Regions from separate parts of the Halomonas aestuarii genome, predicted to be linked through region 1. Evidence: riboswitches for the same ligand, from Rfam matches in the RefSeq annotation. Region 1 holds a riboswitch; each other region holds the start of a gene.
What was found. Region 1 has a riboswitch for thiamine pyrophosphate ahead of tenA (thiaminase II). Riboswitches for the same ligand answer to the same signal wherever they lie in the genome.
Positions count from the first base shown of each region.

Region 2: linked by a shared signal. The riboswitch ahead of thiO (glycine oxidase ThiO) and the one ahead of tenA (thiaminase II) in region 1 are both predicted to bind thiamine pyrophosphate.
Region 3: linked by a shared signal. The riboswitch ahead of thiM (hydroxyethylthiazole kinase) and the one ahead of tenA (thiaminase II) in region 1 are both predicted to bind thiamine pyrophosphate.

Region 1 covers NZ_CP018139.1:2,629,910-2,636,782, reverse strand. Annotated here, with positions in the region: gene BOX17_RS12270 (6-pyruvoyl trahydropterin synthase family protein) at 1-365, opposite strand, end outside; gene BOX17_RS12265 (zinc-dependent alcohol dehydrogenase) at 383-1,369, opposite strand; gene BOX17_RS12260 (CDP-alcohol phosphatidyltransferase family protein) at 1,608-2,258, shown strand; gene BOX17_RS12255 (YceI family protein) at 2,301-2,921, shown strand; TPP riboswitch at 2,977-3,120, shown strand; gene tenA (thiaminase II) at 3,193-3,861, shown strand; TPP riboswitch at 3,991-4,102, shown strand; gene thiC (phosphomethylpyrimidine synthase ThiC) at 4,184-6,103, shown strand; gene BOX17_RS12240 (porin family protein) at 6,195-6,701, opposite strand.
Region 2 covers NZ_CP018139.1:102,916-109,788, reverse strand. Annotated here, with positions in the region: gene BOX17_RS00455 (proline racemase family protein) at 1-871, opposite strand, end outside; gene BOX17_RS00450 (alcohol dehydrogenase catalytic domain-containing protein) at 868-2,004, opposite strand; gene BOX17_RS00445 (thiazole synthase) at 2,170-2,970, opposite strand; gene thiS (sulfur carrier protein ThiS) at 2,970-3,179, opposite strand; gene thiO (glycine oxidase ThiO) at 3,176-4,276, opposite strand; TPP riboswitch at 4,338-4,460, opposite strand; gene BOX17_RS00430 (hypothetical protein) at 4,537-4,842, opposite strand; gene argF (ornithine carbamoyltransferase) at 4,946-5,866, opposite strand; gene grxD (Grx4 family monothiol glutaredoxin) at 6,030-6,380, shown strand; gene rnt (ribonuclease T) at 6,467-6,873, opposite strand, start outside.
Region 3 covers NZ_CP018139.1:1,508,126-1,514,998, forward strand. Annotated here, with positions in the region: gene BOX17_RS06895 (phosphatase PAP2 family protein) at 1-216, shown strand, start outside; gene BOX17_RS06900 (phosphoethanolamine transferase) at 209-1,870, shown strand; gene BOX17_RS06905 (CopG family transcriptional regulator) at 1,890-2,087, opposite strand; gene dauA (C4-dicarboxylic acid transporter DauA) at 2,280-4,019, shown strand; TPP riboswitch at 4,077-4,177, shown strand; gene thiM (hydroxyethylthiazole kinase) at 4,216-5,022, shown strand; gene thiE (thiamine phosphate synthase) at 5,012-5,635, shown strand; gene BOX17_RS06925 (cytochrome b/b6 domain-containing protein) at 5,697-6,275, opposite strand; gene BOX17_RS06930 (PepSY domain-containing protein) at 6,289-6,567, opposite strand; partial or broken gene BOX17_RS06935 (DMT family transporter) at 6,740-6,873, opposite strand, start outside.

The DNA.
Region 1 (6,873 bases):
TGCGATTCATGCAGGGTCACGCAGAGGGAGTCGAGCCCCAGGGCGGCCTCGCCGAGGTGGCCGAGCTGGATGGCCGTGGCGAGGCGTTCGAAGAGCACCCGCGCCATGAACTCGGTGGTGGTGTTGCGCCCCTGGAACTCCTCCACCTCGTCGAGATTCTGGAAGTTGAATTCGGCCAGCACGCGCTTGAGGGCCTCGCCGGCCAGGCCGATGTCCACGACCAGGCCGTTGTCGTCGAGCTCGCGGCGCTGGAAGGTCACGTCGACCACGTAGGTGGCACCATGCAGGCGCTGGGCGGGGCCGAAGACCTCGCCGCGAAAGCTGTGGGCGATCATGAAATGGTCGCGAACGTTGAGGCGGTACATGAGGCAGGCTCCTCGCGTCAGGAAGGGTTCGGATAGCGCAGGCGATGGCAGAGCACGTCGCCCCCGCCGGCGGCCAGGCGTGGCATCAGCGCCGGCAGCTCGTTGAAGTCGCTCTCACCGCTGATCAGGGCGTCGAGACGGGGGTCGCGCAACAGGTCCAGGGCCAGGGCCAGGCGACGACGATAATCCCAGCGGGTCGCGCGCTCGGGGGGCAGGTGCCCGACCTGGCTCGCCTGCAGCGTCAGGCGCCGCGAGTGGAAGGCCTCGCCCAGCGGCAGCACGACCTCGGCGCTGCCGAACCAGCTCATCTCCACCACCTTCGCCTGGGAACCGGACAGGGAAAGGGCCAGGCGCAGCCCCTCGGCCTGACCGCTGGCATGGATCACCAGGTCATTCTCGCGCCGGGCCGAGTCCGGGAGGGAGAAGTCGAGCCCCAGGGCCTCGGCCAGGGCGGAACGGCCCGGCATCACATCCACCAGCTCTACCCGGGTACCCGGCATCGCGGCGCACATCCAGGCCGCCAGGGCGCCGACCACGCCGGCGCCGACCACGGCGATCCGGTCTCCCACCCCGGGGGCGGCATCCCAGACCGCATTGATGGCCGTCTCCATGTTGGCCGAGAGCACGGCCCGCGCCGCCGGCAGGCCTTCCGGCAGCGGCGTCACGGCGTCCGCCGGCACCACGTAGCGATCCTGATGGGGATAGAGACAGAACACCTCGCGTCCGAGCAGCGATGGCTCACCGGCCTCGACGACGCCCACGCTGATGTAGCCGTACTTGACCGGCCCGGGGAAGTCACCCGCCTGGAAGGGGGCACGCATGCGCTGCCACTCGCTTTCCGGAACCCGCCCCTCGAAGACCAGCGCCTCGGTGCCTCGGCTGATGCCGCTGTAGAGGGTGCGAACGGCCACCTCGCCGGGGCCGGGCCGGGCCAGCGGCTCCTGTCGCAGGGCCCCCTGGCCGGGGGCCAGGGTCCAGAAGGCGGTAGCGATCTCATGTGGCATGGCAAGATCCCTTTGGCAGTATTCAGCGGTCGAGACGGGACATGACCCCAAGGTGCGCGCCGTGCTGGCCACCGGACCCGACCTGGGTCGCGCGTGGCGACACGCCCTAAACTTCTACAATAATGATACACTAGCACGGCTATGCACAATGAAGTATCGTCGTTTAAAGACCGCATCATGCCGGGAGGAGACGCTCATTTCGATCGCTCGTGACCTTGGAACAGGTGCCCTGGGCCTGGTGATCCCGGCTGCCCTGCTCTCCAGCTGGCTGGAGGCAAGCCTGCCGGTCCCGCTGCTGGCGATGGTCTGCTACCTCGCCATGACCGGCCTGGTCCTGACGAACCTGCCGGAGCACTGGCGTGAACTGGGCTGGGCCAATCGCGTCACCCTGGGGCGGGGCGCGATCGTCGCCCTGCTGGCCGGCACCCTGGCCGACCCGGACCTGCTGGCCCGCGCCGCGGTCCCCCTCGCCATCCTGGCCCTGCTGGCCCTGCTGCTGGACGGCGTGGATGGCTGGGTCGCCCGGCGCACCTCCACCCAGAGCGACTTCGGCGCGCGGTTCGACATGGAGCTCGATGCCTTCTTCATCCTCGTGCTGTGCCTGGCGCTGCTGCTGCTCGACAAGGCAGGCCCCTGGGTGCTGGCCATCGGTGCCATGCGCTACGCTTTCGTTGTTGCCGGGCTCCGGCTGACCTGGCTGACAAGACCGCTGCCGGAGAGTCGCCGCCGCAAGGCGGTCTGCGTCTGGCAGGTGGCCGCCCTGATGATCGCCCTGCTGCCCGTCACCGGCACCACGGCGGTGGGCTGGCTTGCGGGCAGCGCGCTGGCCGCCCTCACCTGGTCGTTCTTCATCGATATCCGCTGGCTGCATCGCCACGCCTCGGCGTGACGGCCACGCCCCGTGCCCCCTACCCACCCGGAGGATGCCCTCATGTCCACGCCTCGCCACCCGACACCCCGCTTTCCCCTGCCGATCGCCACCGGACTGGTGCTGGCGCTGGGCGTCCTCTCGACGCCGATGGCCAGTGCCGAGCCACGCACCTACGAGATCGACCCCGACCACTTCTCCATCGGCTTCCTGACAGAACACATCGGCTACGCGGATACGCTCGGCATGTTCCTGGAAGGACGCGGCGAATTCGTCTACGACAAGCAGGCCCGTCAGCTGCACTCCGGCAGGGTCGAGATCATGGCCGACAGCGCCTTCACCAATCACGACGATCGCGACGACCACCTGCGCAGCGATGACTTCCTCGACGCGGGGCGCTACCCCACCATCGTCTTCGAGGCCACCGGCCTCGAGGCCCACAGCGACCGCGAGGGCACCCTCAAGGGCGATCTGACCCTGCTCGGCGAGACCCGCCCGGTGACCCTGGAGGTCACGCTCAACAAGGCCGCGGCCTATCCCTTCGGCCACGAGCAGCACACCCTGGGGCTGTCGGCACGCACCACCATCCAGCGCAGCGACTGGGGGATGACCTACGGGGTCGACAACGGCCTGGTCGGCGACGAGGTCGAGCTGGTCCTCGAGCTGGAAGCCATCCGGCAGTAACCGGCCCCGACCGCAGGCGGGCTGGCAAGGGACGGCCAGCCTGCTAGACTGGCCGCATCGCTTGACGGGGTGCCGGTGAATCCGGCTGAGATCGCGCAGGGTGTCGAGACACTGTCGAAACAGGCTCGAGACACCGAGTGCGGGTCCCGTGGAACCTGATCCGGCTCGTACCGGCGTAGGAATCAAGCGGTGAGCCCGCGCCCTCCCGTCGCTCCGTGGCCACCCGCTTCCCCTCGCCCCGACTCCGGATCGCCCCCCGACCGGAGACACCATGGGCTACCGCTTCAGCGACCTCACCGCCGCCTGCCAGGACGACTGGCGCGCCTACATCGAGCACGAGTTCGTCCGCCGGCTGGGCGACGCCACCCTCGAGAAAGGCGCCTTTCGCCACTACCTGCAGCAGGACTACCTCTTCCTGATCCACTTCGCCCGGGCCTATGCCCTGGCCGCCTACAAGAGCCGTGACCTCGACGAGCTGCGCCACGCCTTCGCGGGCCTGAAGACCATCCTCGACGTGGAGCTGGGGCTGCACCTGGACTACTGCCGCGACTGGGGCATCTCGGAGGCGGACCTGGCTCGCCTGCCCGAGGCCCGCGCGACGCTCGCCTACACCCGCTACGTGCTCGATACCGGCCAGCGCGGCGACCTGCTCGACCTCCACGTGGCGCTCGCCCCCTGCCTGATCGGCTACGGCGAGATCGCGGGCTGGCTCAATGGCCGAGGTGCCACCGTGCGCGGCGAGGCCAACCCCTATGACGCCTGGATCGCCATGTACGAGAGCGAGGCGTTCCAGCAGGCCATGGCCGACGAGCGCGCCTGGCTGGATGCGCGCCTGGCGGAGGTGACGCCGCGCCGCCTCGACGAGCTCTGCGCAGTGTTTCGCGACGCCACGCGGCTCGAGATCGACTTCTGGCAGATGGGACTGGATCGCGCCGACTGATGCCACTGCCTCCCGGCCATGGAGGATGTATTCAAAACGCCTCCTCCTAGGCCTGTCCCCGGACAAGCCATGAGGGCCCGGCACCAGTATCTAGACGAAAGAACCGCCCGCCGCTGTCGGCGGGCACCACCACGCTTGACGGGGCGCCGTTGATGACGGCTGAGACCATGCGCTTGCCAGCATGGATCCCGTTGAACCTGAACTGGCTAGGACCAGCGTAGGGATCAAGCGACACGCCGCCCTGGCGCCCCACGCCCGGCGGCCCCTGTCCCTCCCGCCTGTGTCCTCCCTGACATGACCATGACCCCCAAGGGAGAACACCATGAGCAAGACCACCCACTTCCTCGCCGAGACCGCTCGCGTCGACGAGGCCGCCATCCAGCCCCTGCCCGGCTCGCGCAAGATCTACGTCGTGGGCTCGCGGCCCGACATCCGGGTGCCCTTCCGCGAGATCGCCCTCTCGCCGACCCGCACCTCCGGCCTGGATGAGGCCAACCCGCCGCTGCTGGTCTACGACACCTCCGGCCCCTACACCGACCCGGACGCCGAGATCGACCTGCGCCGCGGCCTGTCCGAGCTGCGCCGGGGCTGGATAGACGAGCGCGGCGACACCGAGTTCCTCGACGGCCCGACCTCCGAGTATGGCCGCCGCCGCGCCAACGACCCGATGCTCGCCAACCTGCGCTTCGACCTGACCCGCACGCCCCGTCGCGCACGACCCTCGGAGGATGGCAAGGCCGGCAACGTCACCCAGCTGCACTATGCCCGCCAGGGCATCGTCACCCCGGAGATGGAGTTCATCGCCATCCGCGAGAACCAGCGCCGCCAGGCGCTTTCTGCAAAGTACTCCGGCATGGAGGAGGTCGAGCGCATCCTCGGCCACCAGCACGCCGGCCAGGGCTTCGGGGCCAGGCTCCCCGAGGAGATCACCCCCGAGTTCGTGCGCGACGAGGTCGCGGCGGGTCGGGCCATCATCCCCTGCAACATCAACCACCCGGAATCCGAGCCGATGATCATCGGCCGCAACTTCCTGGTGAAGATCAACGGCAACCTCGGCAATTCGGCGGTCACCTCCTCCATCGAGGACGAGGTCGACAAGATGACCTGGGGCATCCGCTGGGGCTCGGACACCATCATGGACCTCTCCACCGGGGCCAACATCCATGAGACGCGGGAGTGGATCATCCGCAACGCCCCGGTGCCGATCGGCACCGTGCCCATCTACCAGGCCTTGGAAAAGGTGAACGGCGTGGCCGAGGACCTCACCTGGGAGGTGTTCCGCGACACCCTGATCGAACAGGCCGAGCAGGGCGTGGACTACTTCACCATCCATGCCGGCGTGCTGCTGCGCTACGTGCCGCTGACCGCCCATCGCGTCACCGGCATCGTCTCCCGAGGCGGGTCGATCATGGCCAAGTGGTGCCTCTACCACCACCGGGAGAGCTTCCTCTACACCCACTTCGAGGAGATCTGCGAGATCTGCAAGCAGTACGACGTGGCCTTCTCGCTGGGCGACGGCCTGCGTCCGGGCTCGGTGGCCGACGCCAACGACGAGGCCCAGTTCGCCGAGCTCGAGACCCTGGGCGAGCTGACCCGCATCGCCTGGCAGCACGACGTCCAGGTGATGATCGAGGGCCCGGGCCATGTGCCCATGCACCTGATCAAGGAGAACATGGACAAGCAGATCGAGGCGTGCGACGAGGCTCCCTTCTACACACTCGGGCCGCTGACCACCGACATCGCGCCCGGCTACGACCACATCACCTCCGGCATCGGCGCGGCGATGATCGGCTGGTACGGCTGTGCCATGCTCTGCTACGTGACCCCCAAGGAGCACCTGGGCCTGCCCGACAAGGACGACGTCAAGACCGGCATCATCACCTACAAGATCGCCGCGCACGCCGCCGATCTCGCCAAGGGCCATCCGGCCGCCCAGCGCCGCGACAACGCGCTCTCCAAGGCGCGCTTCGAGTTCCGCTGGGAGGACCAGTTCAACCTGGGGCTGGACCCGGACACGGCGCGTGAGTACCACGACGAGACCCTGCCCAAGGACGCCGCCAAGGTGGCCCACTTCTGCTCCATGTGCGGGCCGAAGTTCTGCTCGATGAAGATCAGCCAGGAGGTCCGCGACTACGCGAAGGAAAAGGGCCTCGACGGCGACCAGGACGCGGTGATGAAGGGCATGGAGGAACAGGCAGAGAAGTTCCGCCAGGAGGGTGCCGAGCTCTACAAGGAGGTCTGATCGCCCGCGGCCGGCCCATCGAGAAGCGCCCCCGCCGGTCTCCCGGCGGGGGCGCTCGTCTTTCCTGGTGACGTCGTTGACGTCGGCGGGATCAGAAGCGGAACGTCATCCCGATGCTGGCGGCGTCGAAGTCATAGTTCGACTCGTCCAGGTAGCGCATGTAGTCAGCGCCCACGGCGAGGTTCGGGGCCACGTCGAACTCGGCACCGCCGCCGTAGGAGAAGCCGCTCTCCTCGTCGACCTTGACATCCACCTCGGTGAAGCCGGCCAGGCCGTAGAGGCGGAAGGTCGGCGCGATGGGCAGGATGCCCTTGGCGTAGGCGCCGGCCAGGGAGTCCAGCTCGACGTTATCGTCGGAGCCGCCGGTGCCGAGATGCCCCTCCAGGGCGAAGTAGTCGTTGAAGGCCACGCCACCGCGCAGGCGCAGGCCGGTGCTGTCGGCACTGCCGCGACCGCGATCCGGATCAAGCTCCCAGAACATGGCATCGGCGCCGAGGTAGGGGCTCGGGTCGTAGTTCATCATGCTGCCCTGGGCATGGGCGGTGGCACCGGCCAGCAGCAGGGCGGCGGATACGGCAGAGATCGTGAGGGTCTTCATGACGGTCCTCCAATTAGAAAACACTGTTTCCTTACACCACTTCATTCTGGTACAGCTTCGACCAAGGTGCAAGACATTCCCGCGCTTCCCTGGTCGCGGGACGCCATAGACGCCTCGTGGAGTGCTCCCTGATGACGGGGCACTGAATCCCGCAGCGCAACATGATAGATTC
Region 2 (6,873 bases), 1.0 Mb from region 1:
AGCCGGTCTCGCGGAGCGAGATGGTTTCCAGCCGATCGCCCGGCTGGATGCGCCCCTCATGGTGCATCAGGGCCAGCCGGGCGGAGGTGCCGGTGCCGGTGGTGCTGCGGCAGATCACGCCCGGGTGCACGTAGGTGGTCGAACGGGAGCGATAGTAGCCATCGGCGACTTGCTCGACGGGCCCCATGAAATGCAGGAAGGGCAGCGGTCCCACGTCACCAAGGGTGTAGTGGGAGAAGCCGCGCTCGGCCTGGATTGCCTCGACGATCCGGTGGGCGCAATCGGCCAGTGCCCGCTCCTCCTCGCGCACCAGGGAAAAGCCCAGTTCGCTGGCGTCCACCAGGGCGTAGAAGCCGCCGCTGTACGCCACCGAGTAGGTCACGTCGCCCAGGGTCGGCACATGGATGCTGTCGCGGTAGGTGTCGATGTAGCTCGGCAGCCCCGCACAGGTGATCGCCTCCACCACGCCGTTCTCGACCAGCGCCTCGATCTGCACCAGCCCGGCCGGGGACTCGAGCTTGAAGTTCTGGCGTCCCTCCTGCTTGGGCACCAGGCCGCTCTCCAGCACCGCCGTGGCGGTGCAGATGGTGTTGGAGCCGGAATAGATCGGATAGCCCATCACCTCCATGATGATGTAGCCCACCACGGCCTCGGGGTCGCTGGCGGGCACCAGCAGGTCCACCGACATCTCGGGAATGCCGTAGGGTTCCTCCAGCAGCAGCCGACGCAGGCCGTCTGCGTCGTCGCGCAGGTAGTGCATCTGGTCGCGTACGGTGGCGCCGGGCAACGGCATGATGCCGCCGACCACGATGCGGCTGACGTCGCCGCCGGCATGGGTATCGATCAGCTGTAGGGTCAGTGACGGGGTCATGGTTGCTCCTGGAGGGCGTAGGGTGCGCCATGCTCGGCCCACTCGCTGTCGGGGACGATGACGATCTTCCCCAGGTAGTTGCTGCCGCGATTGACGAAGTAGCGTTCCGCCTCGTGGAGCGCGGAGAGCCGGAAGGCGGCATGCAGCACGGGCCTGAGCTGGCCCGCACGTATCCACGCCACCAGCTGCTCGGCCTCCTCGCGGGTGCCGTGGGAGACGCCGAAGATCTGCACCTGGTAGAGGTAGATGCGCGTCCACATGATCTCGCTGAGGTTCCCGCCGCTGGCGCCGGCGATGGAGAGCCGCGGATAGGTCGCCCGCCCGGCCATGTCGACGATCATGGTGTCGATGAAGCGGTCGGTCATCTCCCCGCCCACCAGGTCCATCACCGCGTCGATGGGCGCGCCTGCGGTGGCCTCGAGCACCCGGTCGACGAAGGTCGGCAGGTCGCCCCGGTCGATGACCGCCTCGGCGCCCAGCGCCAGCAGGGCATCGGCCTTATCCGGTTGGCTCACGGCGTAGGGGATGGCGCCGACGATCCGGCACAGCTGGATCAGCGCCGTGCCCACGCCGCCGCTGGCCCCGGTGACGAGCACCCGCTCGCCCGCGGCGACGCGGGCCGAGGTCATCATGTGGTAGGCGGTCTGGTAGGAGCACATGCCCATGGCCGCCAGCTCGGCATCGGCCAGCTCGGGGTTGGGCACGTGATGGAACTGACCGGACGGCACGGCGACATATTCGGCGAAGCCGCCGTCGGCGCCGTGGCCGTAGTAGTCCGGCGTGAGGTTGATGTCGGGGCGCTGGTCGGCGTAGAGGTTGAAGTCGAGCAGCCCCCGCTCACCGATGCGCGAGGGCGCGACGCCGTCGCCCACCGCCACCACGCGGCCGGCGATGTCGGCCCCCTGGATGCGCGGGAAGGTCAGGGTCGGCGAGCCGCCCATGGCGAAGGAGGTCACCTCGCCCTTGTCCTTGGTGGGGTAGAGGCCCTCGCGCGCCTTGCGGTCGGTGTTGTTCTTCGCGGTCGCCGTGACCTTCACCAGCACCTCGCCGGGTCCGGGCTGCGGCACGCTCACGTCCTTGCGATAGACCAGCCTGTCGACGCCGCCATGCCCGGTCAGCAGCATGGCCGCCATGGTCTCGGGAATGCTCTCGCTGCTCACGGGCTACCTCCTGTCATCGGGGTCGGGATTCGAGGTGACGATAGCAGACTTCCCCGGCTCGACGTCATCCCTTTCAGCGCCCTTGCCGACGCGGTCGTGCCCGTCGGGAGAAGGGGGCGTGAATCGGGGCCGGGCGCCTCAGCCGTCGCGGTGCCAGAAGGGCTGGCCCACCGTCGGCGTGGACGGGCTCGCGGTCTGGCGCCGCTGCATCAGCCCGGCGCGATAGGCGCTGCGCCCGGCGTCGATCGCGCCGGCGAAGGCCTCGGCCATCAGCGCCGGCCGATGGGCCCGGGCCACGGCGGTGTTCAGCAGGACCCCGTCGAAGCCCATCTCCATGGCCTCGGCGGCCTGGGAGGGTGCCCCCAGGCCGGCATCGATGATCAGCGGTACGTCGAGCCGCTCGCGCAGGGTCCGCAGGGCATAGCGGTTCATCAGCCCGCGGCCGGTGCCGATGGGCGAGCCCCAGGGCATCAGCGCCTCGCAGCCCGCGTCGCGCAGTCGCTGGCAGAGCACCAGGTCGTCTGTGCAGTAGGGCAGCACCTTGAAGCCCTGGTCGATGAGCTCCCGGGCGGCCTCCAGCAGGCCGAAGGGGTCCGGCTGCAGGTTGTAGTCATCGCCGACCACCTCGAGCTTGATCCAGGGCGTGTCGAACATCTCGCGGGACATCTGGGACAGCGTGATGGCCTCCCGGGCCGTCCGGCAGCCGGCGGTGTTGGGCAGCAGCCGACAGCCGCTGTCGCGCAGGATCTGCCAGAAGGCGTCGCCGTCGCCCTCGGCGGGGTTCTGGCGGCGAAGCCCCAGGGTGACCATCTCGCAGCCGGCGGCAAGGATCGCCTCCTGCATCACCGCGGGCGAGGGATAGAGGGCCGTGCCCAGCAGGAAGCGACTGGTGAAGGCCTCGCCGTAGAGGGTCAGGGTGTCGTCGTGTCGGTTGTCCATCAGCCGCCTCCCACCGGGGCCACGATATCGATGCGGTCGTCGTCCTCGAGTACCCGCTCGGCGTAGGCTGAACGGGGCACGAACTCGCCGTTGATCGCCACCGCGACCCGCCGATCGGCACAGCGCCAAGCCTGCAGGGCCGTGGCCAGCGGCGTGCCGGCGGGCAGCCGGGTGGTCTCGTCGTTGAGGCTCAGGGTGATCTCGGTCATGCGGCGCTCTCCTGGGGCGGGGGCGTGGCCAGGGTCTCGGCGAAGGGCTGCTCGCCCCGGCCGCGGATCGTGGCCAGCAGGTGGCAGGCCACCGCCGGGGCCAGCAGGTAGCCGTGGCGGAACAGGCCGTTGGCGGTGATCAGCCCGTCGCGCCGGGTGACATGGGGCAGGTTGTCCCGGAAGGCGGGGCGCAGGTTGACCCCCTGCTCCAGGATGCGTGCCTCGGCGAAGGCCGGTGACAGGGTGTAGAGGGCGCTGCCGAGCTCCAGCGAGGACTGCAGCGAGACTGGTGAGCGGTCCTCGCTCTCGATCTGGGTGGCCCCGATGACGAAGCGTTGGTCGGGCTTGGGCACCACGTAGAGCTGGTAGCGCGGATGCATCAGGCGCACCGGGCGCGAGAGGCGGATTTCCGCGGTCTGGACGTGCAGGGTCTCGCCGCGCACGCCGCGCAGGCTGGGGTGGTGCTGGCGAGCGCCGGTACCGCGGCAGTCGACGACCAGATCGAAGGCGCGGCGGCCGTCGCGGGTCTCGACCTCGCCGAGATAGGTCGAGACGGGGCAGTGGGCGTGACAGGTTCCGCCCAGGCGGCGGATCTCGGCCAGCAGGCGAACGAGCAGCGCGCGGTTGTCCAGGTGCGCCTCGTCTGGCAGGTAGAGGCCCTGGCGAAAGCTCGCCGCCAGGTCGGGCTCCAGGCGGTGGATCTCGGCGTCGTCGAGCGTCTGGCAGGGCGGCTCCCCGTCTAGGACGTGGGCGAGGTCGCGACGGAACTGGGTGAGCTCCCCCATGTCCTGGGCGTGGGCCACCATCAGGCTGCCCTGATGATGCCACAGGCCGCTGGCGTCGAGGGCGTCGAGCCAGCGCGGCCACTGGGTCAGGGCGAAGCGCCCCATCTCGTAGACGCTGCGCTCGGAGACCGCGGTCTCGCACAGCGGGGCGACCATGCCGGCCGCCGTCCAGGCGGCGGCGGGGGGGCGGTCCAGGTCGCCGGCGTCATAGAGGGTGACGGCATGGCCGTCGCGCAGCAGCTGCCAGGCGACCAGGCGGCCCAGCAGGCCGGCGCCGGCCACGGCAATGGTGCAATCGTTGGATCGGGTCAAGGCGGTATCCATCCAGCAGGCGACAAGACGGAACAGGCTGGATGAACGCAGGGGCAGGCTGGCGTGACACTCCCTTGTTCCCTCCGCAGGCATCAACCTGATCAGGTTCAACGGGTTCGGCCGTACCGATCTCAGCCCCCGTGCACGACTCCTCGAGCGTGCCGGGGCTCCCCGACAAGTCGCCTCAACATAACCAACGAGGCCCGGGCGCGCAATCGGCTGCGCGCCCGGGCCTCGTCACGCCTGGCCTGGGTGGGGGATCAGGCGCAGTCGGCGGCACCCTCGCCGAACATGTCGAACAGCAGTTCCCGGCCGAGCCCGGTCAGCACCAGGCGCTGCTGGTCGTTCCAGGTGGCGGCCTCGCTGCTCTCCAGGACGTGCTGGCAGGGACGCCAGTCGCTGGAGGCCGCGCCGAGGGCCTTCAGGGCCTGGCGGTCGAGGCCCTTGTGGGGGACGGTGACCGTCTCGAGGACGTGGCCGTGGCGGTAGAGGATGGCGGCCATGTGGGAAAGGCACTGCCGCAGGCTGCGTTGCATCCCGTCGGTACTGGTGGGTTCGTGTCTCATGCTGCCGCATCTCCTGAGCTGGATTCTGCTGCAGCGCATTATACATGCGACGAAGGTATATGTCATACCAAGGTCTAATGCGGCCCCCGCCGGCCCCGACCCCTCAGCTCTCCACCCGCCCCAGCAGGAGGAATTCGATCAGTGCCTTCTGGGCGTGCAGGCGGTTGCCCGCCTCCTGCCAGACCACAGCGCGGGGATCATCGAGCAGGGTCGTGCTGATCTCCTCGCCACGGTGGGCGGGCAGGCAATGCAGGAAGAGCACGTCCTCCCTGGCGCGATCGAGCATCGCCTCGGTGACCTGCAGCCCCGCGAAGTCCGCCTCGCGTTTCGCCTGCTCCTCCTCCTGGCCCATGGAGGCCCAGACGTCGGTGGTGACCAGGTCGACATCCACCACGGCCTCCATCGGGTCGCGAACAAGGGTCACCCGGTCACCGGCGGCTGCCAGGATGTCCTGGCTTGGCTCGTAGCCCTCGGGGCAGCAGATGCGCAGCTGGAAGCCGAACTGGCGTGCGGCGTTGATCCAGGAGTGGCACATGTTGTTGCCGTCACCGATCCACACGGCGGTGCGGTCCTTGACACTGCCGCGAAGCTCCGTCCAGGTCATGACGTCGGCGAGCAGCTGGCAGGGGTGGTAGTCATCGGTCAGGGCGTTGATCACCGGCACCGTGCTCGCGGCCGCGAAGCTCTCCAGGCCCTCGTGGGAGAAGGTGCGGATCATCACCGCATCGACCATCTCCGACAGCACGCGGGCGGTGTCGCCGATGGGCTCCCCGCGGCCGAGCTGGGTGTCGCGGGACGACAGGAAGAGCGCATGGCCGCCGAACTGGGCCATGGCGGTCTCGAAGGAGACCCGGGTCCGGGTCGAGGACTTCTCGAAGATCATCGCCAGGGTGCGATTGGCGAACGGCGTGTAGGTGGGCCCGTGGGTCTTCAGGCCGTTCTTGATCGAGATGGCGCGCTGCATCAGGTAGCGCAACTCGTCCGGACTGAGGTCAAGCAGGGTGAGGAAATGGCGGGTGGCCATGGGGGTCGCTCCACGGGAAAAAACGTCCATCCTAGCCAGCCCGCAGGGGATGCGCAACGCGCCCGGCATCAGTAGAATGGCCCTCATCCACAAGGCCGACCAGCGTACTCGGGTATTGCCCGGAGACCGCCGGGGCTTCAGTCAAGCGAGAAAGGGAGACGTCATGAGCACTACCGTCGAGAACATCCAGCGCCAGATCAGCGAGAACCCGATCCTGATCTACATGAAGGGCACCCCCCAGCTGCCCCAGTGCGGCTTTTCCTCACAGACCGTGCAGGCCCTGATGGCCTGCGGCGAGCGTTTCGCCTTCGTCAACGTGCTGGACAACCCGGACATCCGCGCCGAGCTGCCCAAGGTGGCCAACTGGCCGACCTTCCCGCAGCTGTGGGTCGAGGGCGAGCTGGTCGGCGGCTGCGACATCGTGGCCGAGATGCACCAGTCCGGCGAGCTGGAGAAGCTGATCAAGGCTGCAGCCGCCCGCACTCAGGACAACGAGGGCGATGCCCAGGCCTGATGCGCCGGCCCCTGGCACGCCAGTGAAGACCCCCGCAGGCCTGGCCTGCGGGGGTCTTTTCGTCGTGGGGGCGTGAAGGCGTCGGGCTAGGCCTCTTCCAGCCCCTGCTCCCGCTGGGCCAGGGCCCAGCCACCCATGTCCTTGTAGCGATTGACCATGGCGCAGAACAGCTCGGCGGTGCGCTCGGTATCGTAGCGGGCCGAGTGGGCGGCGCTGTTGTCGAATTCGATGCCGGCGGCCCGGCAGGCCCGGGCCAGCACGGTCTGGCCGTAGACCAGGCCGGCGAGCGAGGCGGTGTCGAAGCTCGAGAAGGGGTGGAAGGGGTTGCGCTTGATGCCGCAGCGGGCCACGGCCGCGTTCAGGAAGCCATGGTCGAAGGCCGCGTTATGGCCGACCAGCACGGCGCGCGTGCAGCCATGGGACTTGATGGCCTTGCGTACGGGGCGGAAGATCTCGCCGAGGGCCTCGGCCTCGCCGACGGCCACCTGCTGGC
Region 3 (6,873 bases), 1.1 Mb from region 1:
TGGCTGGGACTGGCCACGGGCCTCGGACTGGGCCTCGTCTTCGGCATCACCCAGCAGCTGCGGGGGGCCCACTTCCTCTCCCACGACCTCTGGACCCTGATGCTCTGCTGGACGATAAGCACCTTGCTGGCGAGCTGGCTGCTGCCGCAAGGGGGTCAGCCGAGACACCGCTCGACCGCTCCAACCTTCACCCTCGAGACACTCCCCGATGCCTGAGTCGACCTTCCTGTCGCGTCTGAGCCGGGCCACCCGGCGCCCGAGGCTGCCTGTCCTGTCCCCCCAGGCGCTCACCCTGCTGGCCTGCCTGGCCTTCACGCTGTTCTACAACCAGCGGTTCTGGTCGGCGGTGATGGCCGCCGCGCCCCCCGCCGGCCTCGCCGACTGGGGGCAGATCGCCGGCTACGGCGTGGTCATGACCGCGCTGCAACTGGTGGTCTTCCTGCCACTGGTAAACCGGTTAAGCGTCAAGCCGCTGCTGTCGCTGCTTGTGCTGATCGCGGCCGCGGTCAGTTACTTCACCGGCCACTACGGGACCTACTTCGACACCCACATGATCGACAACGTGCTGCAGACCGATACCCGGGAGGCCGGCGAGCTGCTGACCCCGGGACTGGCGCTCTACCTGCTGGTCTTCGCCGGGCTGCCGGCGCTGTTGATCTGGCGCTGGCCGCTGCGGCAGCGCAGCTGGCAGCGTGGGCTCGGCATGTCACTGCTGTGGCTGGCCGGTGGCGTCGGCGTGCTGGCGGTGTCGCTGCTGCTCTCCTTCCAGAGCCTGTCGTCGCTGATGCGCAACCACCACGAAATGCGCTTTCTGGTCACGCCGGGCAACGCCCTCGTCTCCACCGGCCAGGTGATGGCGGCCTCGGGGCCGCTACCGGAGGAGCGCCTGCCGATCGGCGAGGATGCCCACCGCCAGGCCAGCGCCACCGGCACGCCGCGCCTGCTGGTGATGGTCGTCGGCGAGACCGTGCGCGCCGCCGACTGGGGGCTGTCCGGCTACTCGCGCCAGACCACGCCGCGCCTGGCGAGCCGCGACGTCATCAACTTCCACGAGGTGACGAGCTGCGGCACCAATACCGCCGTCTCGCTGCCCTGCATGTTCGCGCCCATCGGCAAGGGCAACTACGACGAGCGCTATATCAAGAGCCACGAGTCGCTGCTGGACGTGCTCAAGCACGCGGGCTACCAGGTGGCCTGGATCGACAACCAGTCAGGCTGCAAGGGCGTCTGCGACGGGGTCGAGCACTACGCCCCGTCGCCGGAGGCCTATCCGACGCTGTGCGACGAGCATGACTGCCGGGACGGCGTGCTGGTCGAGGAGCTCAAGCAGCGGCTGGCGTCTGTGACGGACGATACGGTGATCGTGCTGCACACCCTCGGCAACCACGGCCCGAGCTACTTCCAGCGCTATCCCGAGGACTTCCGGGCCTTCACGCCCACCTGCGAGGAGGCCGACCTGGCCCAGTGCTCCCAAGCGTCGATCGTCAACAGCTACGACAATGCGATCCTCTATACCGACAGCGTGCTGGACGAGCTCATCGGCGTGCTGGAGCAGCAGCGCTCGCTGGCCACGGCGATGCTGTATGTCTCCGACCATGGCGAGTCGCTGGGCGAGAACGGCCTCTATCTGCATGGCCTGCCCTACGCCATCGCCCCGGACGAACAGACCCGGGTCCCCATGACCTGGTGGTCATCGCCGGCGTTCGACCAGACCGCCGGGCTCGAGCGCGACTGCCTGGCCGAACAGGCCACCCAGCCGGTGAGCCATGACAACCTCTTCCACAGCCTGCTCGGCGTGCTGGGGGTCGAGAGCGACGTCCGGGATCCGCGCCTGGACATCAGCCAGGAGTGTCACGCCACGATGGGCTGACGCTATCCCGGCCGGGGCCTCACTCCCGTCCCGGGGCCTCCCGGGTGGCCTGGTCGGGGCCCGTCTCGTACGCCACGCCGTGATCGCGCAGGTAATCGCGGATCATCTGTCGCACCACCTGGGAGGGGGTCAGGTCCTGGGCCGCACACAGCTGCTCGAAGGCCCGCTTCTTGTGCGGGTCGATGAGCAGGGTCAAGCGTGCTGTCTTCTTTTCCATGGCGAGGCTCCCGGTGGTATTACCATCAAATGGTAATGTTCGTCGTCACCCGGGGCAATGCCGGGGTCCCTTTGTCGACCATGCTAACGGCATGTTAATGTCATTCACATAACCACTCGGATCGATCCCCGCCGGGCGAGCGGCCCTTGGCCCATCCACACTGCGGGTGATCCCCCAGGGAGGACCCCGCGAATGGCACGCCACCGACCGTCTCCGACCCGTCCCGGCATCGCCGTCGGCCTGCGCGCGGCCTGGCGAGACGGCTACGGCCTGGCCGATCTGCGCCGCGACATCCTGGCCGGCCTGACCGTCGGCACCGTGGCCGTGCCGCTCTCCATGGCCCTCGCGATCGCCACCGGCGTGCCCCCCCAGCACGGGCTCTACACGGCGATCGTGGCCGGCGCCCTCATCGCGCTGACCGGCGGCTCACGCTTCAATGTCTCGGGCCCGACGGCGGCCTTCGTCGTCATCCTCTTCCCCATCGTCCAGCAGTACGGCCTGGGCGGCCTTTTGATCGCCTCGATGATGGCCGGCGCGATCCTGGTGGTCCTCGGCATCACCGGCATGGGTCGCCTCATCCAGTACGTGCCCTATCCGGTGGTGCTCGGCTTCACGGCGGGGATCGCGGTGGTGATCGCGGTGCTGCAGCTGCCCGACTTCCTGGGGCTTCAGGTCGGCCAGCTGGGGGAGCACTTCGTCGACAACCTGGGGCGCATCGCCGTCTCGTTGCCGACCCTGGACCCGCTCGAACTGGGGATCGGCGCCTTCACCCTGGGCATCCTGCTGCTCTGGCCGCGCCTGGGGCTGCCCATCCCCGCGCCGCTGGTGGGCCTGGTGGCCGGGGCCCTGGCCGCCTACGGGGCCAACCTCTGGCTGGCCGGATCGGGCGCGGAGGTGGAGACCATCGCCTCGCGCTTCATCTGGACGGCAGAGGGCGAGACGGGCGGCGGCATCCCGCCGATCGCGCCGAGCCTGGTGGCGCCCTGGCGGCTGCCCGGGGCGGATGGCGAGCCCCTGGTGCTGGACTTCGCGCTGCTGAGCGCCCTGCTGGGGCCCGCCTTCGCCATCGCCATGCTGGGGGCGATCGAGTCGCTGCTGTGTGCGGTGGTGTCCGACGGCCTGACCCGCACCCGCCATGACCCCAACGCCGAGCTGATCGGCCAGGGGCTGGGCAACATCGTGGCGCCGCTGTTCGGCGGCATCACCGCCACGGCCGCCATCGCCCGGACCGCCACCAGCATCAGAAGCGGCGCCCGGTCGCCGATCGCGGCGGTGGTGCACGCGCTGGTGGTGCTGCTGGCGGTGGTGGCCCTGGCGGGCCTGCTGGGGATGGTGCCGATGGCCGCGCTGGCGGCGCTGCTGTTCATCGTCGCCTGGAACATGAGCGAGGCCCGCCACTTCCTGCACACCCTGCGCTCGGCCCCGCCAGGGGACGTGGCCATCCTGCTGACCTGCTTCACCCTGACCGTGCTCTTCGACATGGTGCTGGCGGTGGGCGTGGGCATCGGGCTGGCCGCCGCCCTGTTCATCCGGCGGATGTCGCTGCTGACCGAGACCCAGCGTGTCGACAGCGGGCCCCATGCCGGCATCGACGCGCTGCCCGGGGAGGTGGCCCTCTACGACATCGATGGCCCGCTGTTCTTCGGCGCCGCCGAGAAGGCGCTCACCTCGCTGCACCTGGTGGACCCGCAGGTACGGGTCGTGATCCTCGACATGCACGATGTGCCGAGCATGGATGGCACCGCCATCGTGGCCCTCCAGGCCCTGATCGAGGAGATGCACCGAGGGGGGATCTCGCTGGTACTGGTCGGCCTGCCGACGCGGATCCTCGTCAAGCTGCGCCGGGCGGGCATCCGCCGGACGGCCGGCCGGCTGACCTGGTGCCGGGACCTGGCACACGCCCGGGGAGTGGCCCTGCGCTGGCTCGCCTAGCTGCCCCGGGGACCTGGCCACGGCCTTTACAGCCACGGAGCCGGCAGGGATAGTGAGGCCTGACGACAGGGGCGCCGCGGCAGGAGTGTCGCGGCTGAGAAGCACCCTCGGAACCTGACCCGGACAATGCCGGCGTAGGGAGTCGTGCGGCGGCGGGCCTCCCGTCCAGGCGCACCTCCCGCGCCGGGGAGGCCCCATGCATCACATCGATCCCGCCGCGCACCTGGCCCGGGTGCGCGAGACCAGCCCGCTGGTCCACAACATCACCAACCATGTGGCCATGAACAGCATGGCCAACGTGCTGCTGGCCATCGGCGCCTCGCCGGCCATGGTCCACGCCCGCGAGGAGGCCGCCGAGTTCACCGCCCTGGCCGGCGCCCTGACGATCAACATCGGCACCCTCTCGCCCCACTGGGTCGACGCCATGGAGTCCTCGGCGCTGGCGGCCGGGGAGACGGGACGCCCCTGGGTGCTGGACCCGGTGGCGGTGGGCGCCACGCACTACCGCCGGGAGACCGGCGCGCGGCTGCTGGCGCTCTCGCCGGACGTGATTCGCGGCAATGCCTCGGAGATCATCGCCCTGGCGGGACAGGCCGGCGGCGGCCGCGGCGTGGACAGCACCGACCCCGCCGAGGCTGCCCTCGAGGCCGCCCGCCGGCTGGCCGAGCGCACGGGCGGCGTGGTGGCCGTGACCGGCGAGATGGATCTGGTCACCGACGGCAAACGCCTCGCCCGTGTCCGGGGCGGGCACCCGCTGATGCCGAGGGTCACCACCCTGGGCTGCGCCCTGACCGGCGTCGTGGGGGCCTTCCTGGCCGGCACGGACCGGCATTTCGAGGCGACGGTGGCGGCGCTCGCCGGCTATGCCGTAGCCGGGGAACTCGCCGGCGAGGTGGCACGGGGCCCGGGCAGCTACGCAGTGGCCTTCCTCGATGCGCTCTACCACCTGGACGCCGAGGCCCTGGCACAGCGGGCCCGCCTGGAGGTCTCCGATGCCCCTTGATCTCTCGCTCTATCTCGTCACCGACCGTGAACTCTGCGCCGAGCAGGGCCTGGTGCAGACCGTGGTCGCCGCGGTCCGTGGCGGCGTCACCCTGGTGCAGCTGCGTGACAAGCACGCCAGTGACGCCGAACTGATCGACCAGGCGCGCCGCCTCAAGGCCGCCCTGGCCGGCACGGGCGTGGCCCTGATCATCAACGACCGGCTGGAGGTGGCGCTCGCCTCGGGCGCCGACGGGCTGCACATCGGCCAGGATGACGGCGACGTGGCCCAGGCCCGGGCCGCCCTGGGCCCTCACGCGATCCTCGGGCTCTCGGTGCAGACCCGCGAGCAGCTCGCCCGACTCGACCCGAGCGCCCTGAACTACCTGGGCCTCGGGCCGGTGTTCGCCACCCCCAGCAAGCGCGACCATGCCGAGCCGCTCGGCTTCGAGGGCCTGGCCGAGCTGGCGGCCGCGAGCCCCCTGCCCGGCGTGGCCATCGGCGGCCTCAAGGCCGAGCATGTCCTCCCGACGCGCCAGGCCGGTGCCCAGGGCCTCGCCGTGATCTCGGCGATCTGCGGCACCCCGGACCCCGAGGCAGCGGCGCGGGCCTTTACGCGGCCGCCTCGCCACTGACCACCCAAGACGCCGTCACCGCGGCAGGCGCGGTGACGGCGTGGATCGGGACAGGCCGAGATCAGACGTCCGAGCGCGGATGCCCCGGGTGTCGGTGGTAGCCATGCAGCATGCCGGCGATCAGGTTGTCCTGCCGCTTGCGGCTCTCGAGGATCGCGCCGATGACATGCAGCGGGATGAGGACGAGGATGGCGTTGGCCATCAGCTCATGGGCCTCCTCGACCCAGCCGACCCCCCAGAAGAGGTCGGTCTCCTCCATCATGTAGCCGGTGGTCCCCAGCCCCAGCAACAGGGCCAGCAGCGTCAGCATCATGACCGCCCCCAAAGGGGTGTGGGTGATGCCGGGCTCGTCTGAGGCGGCATCGCCGGCACCGACGGACTCCTCCGATCGGAGCGAGGCGCGCAGGCGTCGGGGGGTCGGCCAGAAGCTGCGCCAGCGTGCCGACCAGGGGCCGACGAACCCCCAGAGGATGCGCACACCGATCAGCGCCACCACGCCATAGCCGATCCACTGGTGCCAGGTCTCGCCCTCCTCGGTGAGGAAGTAGTTGGCCAGGAAGCCGGCCACCAGCGACCAGTGCACGATCCGAACCAGCGGGTCCCAGACGCGGACCCGCTTGCTACCTGTCTTGCCGCTCATGATGCGGCCTCCTTCAGTCGAATTCCTGCTCGACAATGCTGCCGTCGACCGGGTTGAAGTAGATCTCGACGCGACGCTCCTGGTCGTCCCAGCCGTAGATCTCGTAGCAGCTGGTGTCGGTGGTCTTGAACTCCTTGACCTTGTAGCCCATGTCGGCGATCTGCTTCTGCATCGCCTCCTTGCTCATCCAGTCGCTCTCGGGCGCGTCGGTGCAGGTCGGCTCGGCCAGGGCAGCAACGCTTACGGCCAGCAGGCTGGATACCACGATGCCCTTGAGTACAGTGCGCTTCATTGGAAAACCTCCATAAAGTCAGTGACAAAGGGCCACCTGACCGTCGGCCGGTGGCAGCTCCCGACGGCAGTTGCCGGAAGGGAACAGGGTCATCATGATCAGCCAGACTTACGAAAGACTTAACGCCGTGGAAAAACTTTTCCGGCGTGGTCGACGAAGAACATGGGTCGTCTCAGGAGGTCGGCCGGCGCTTCAGGGAGGTGCGCCGCTCGTGGTAGGCGATGGCCAGGCCGCTGGCGATGATCAGGGTGCCGCCGACGAAGACCCGGAGGTCCGCCACCTCGTCCCAGAACCACCAGCCCAGCA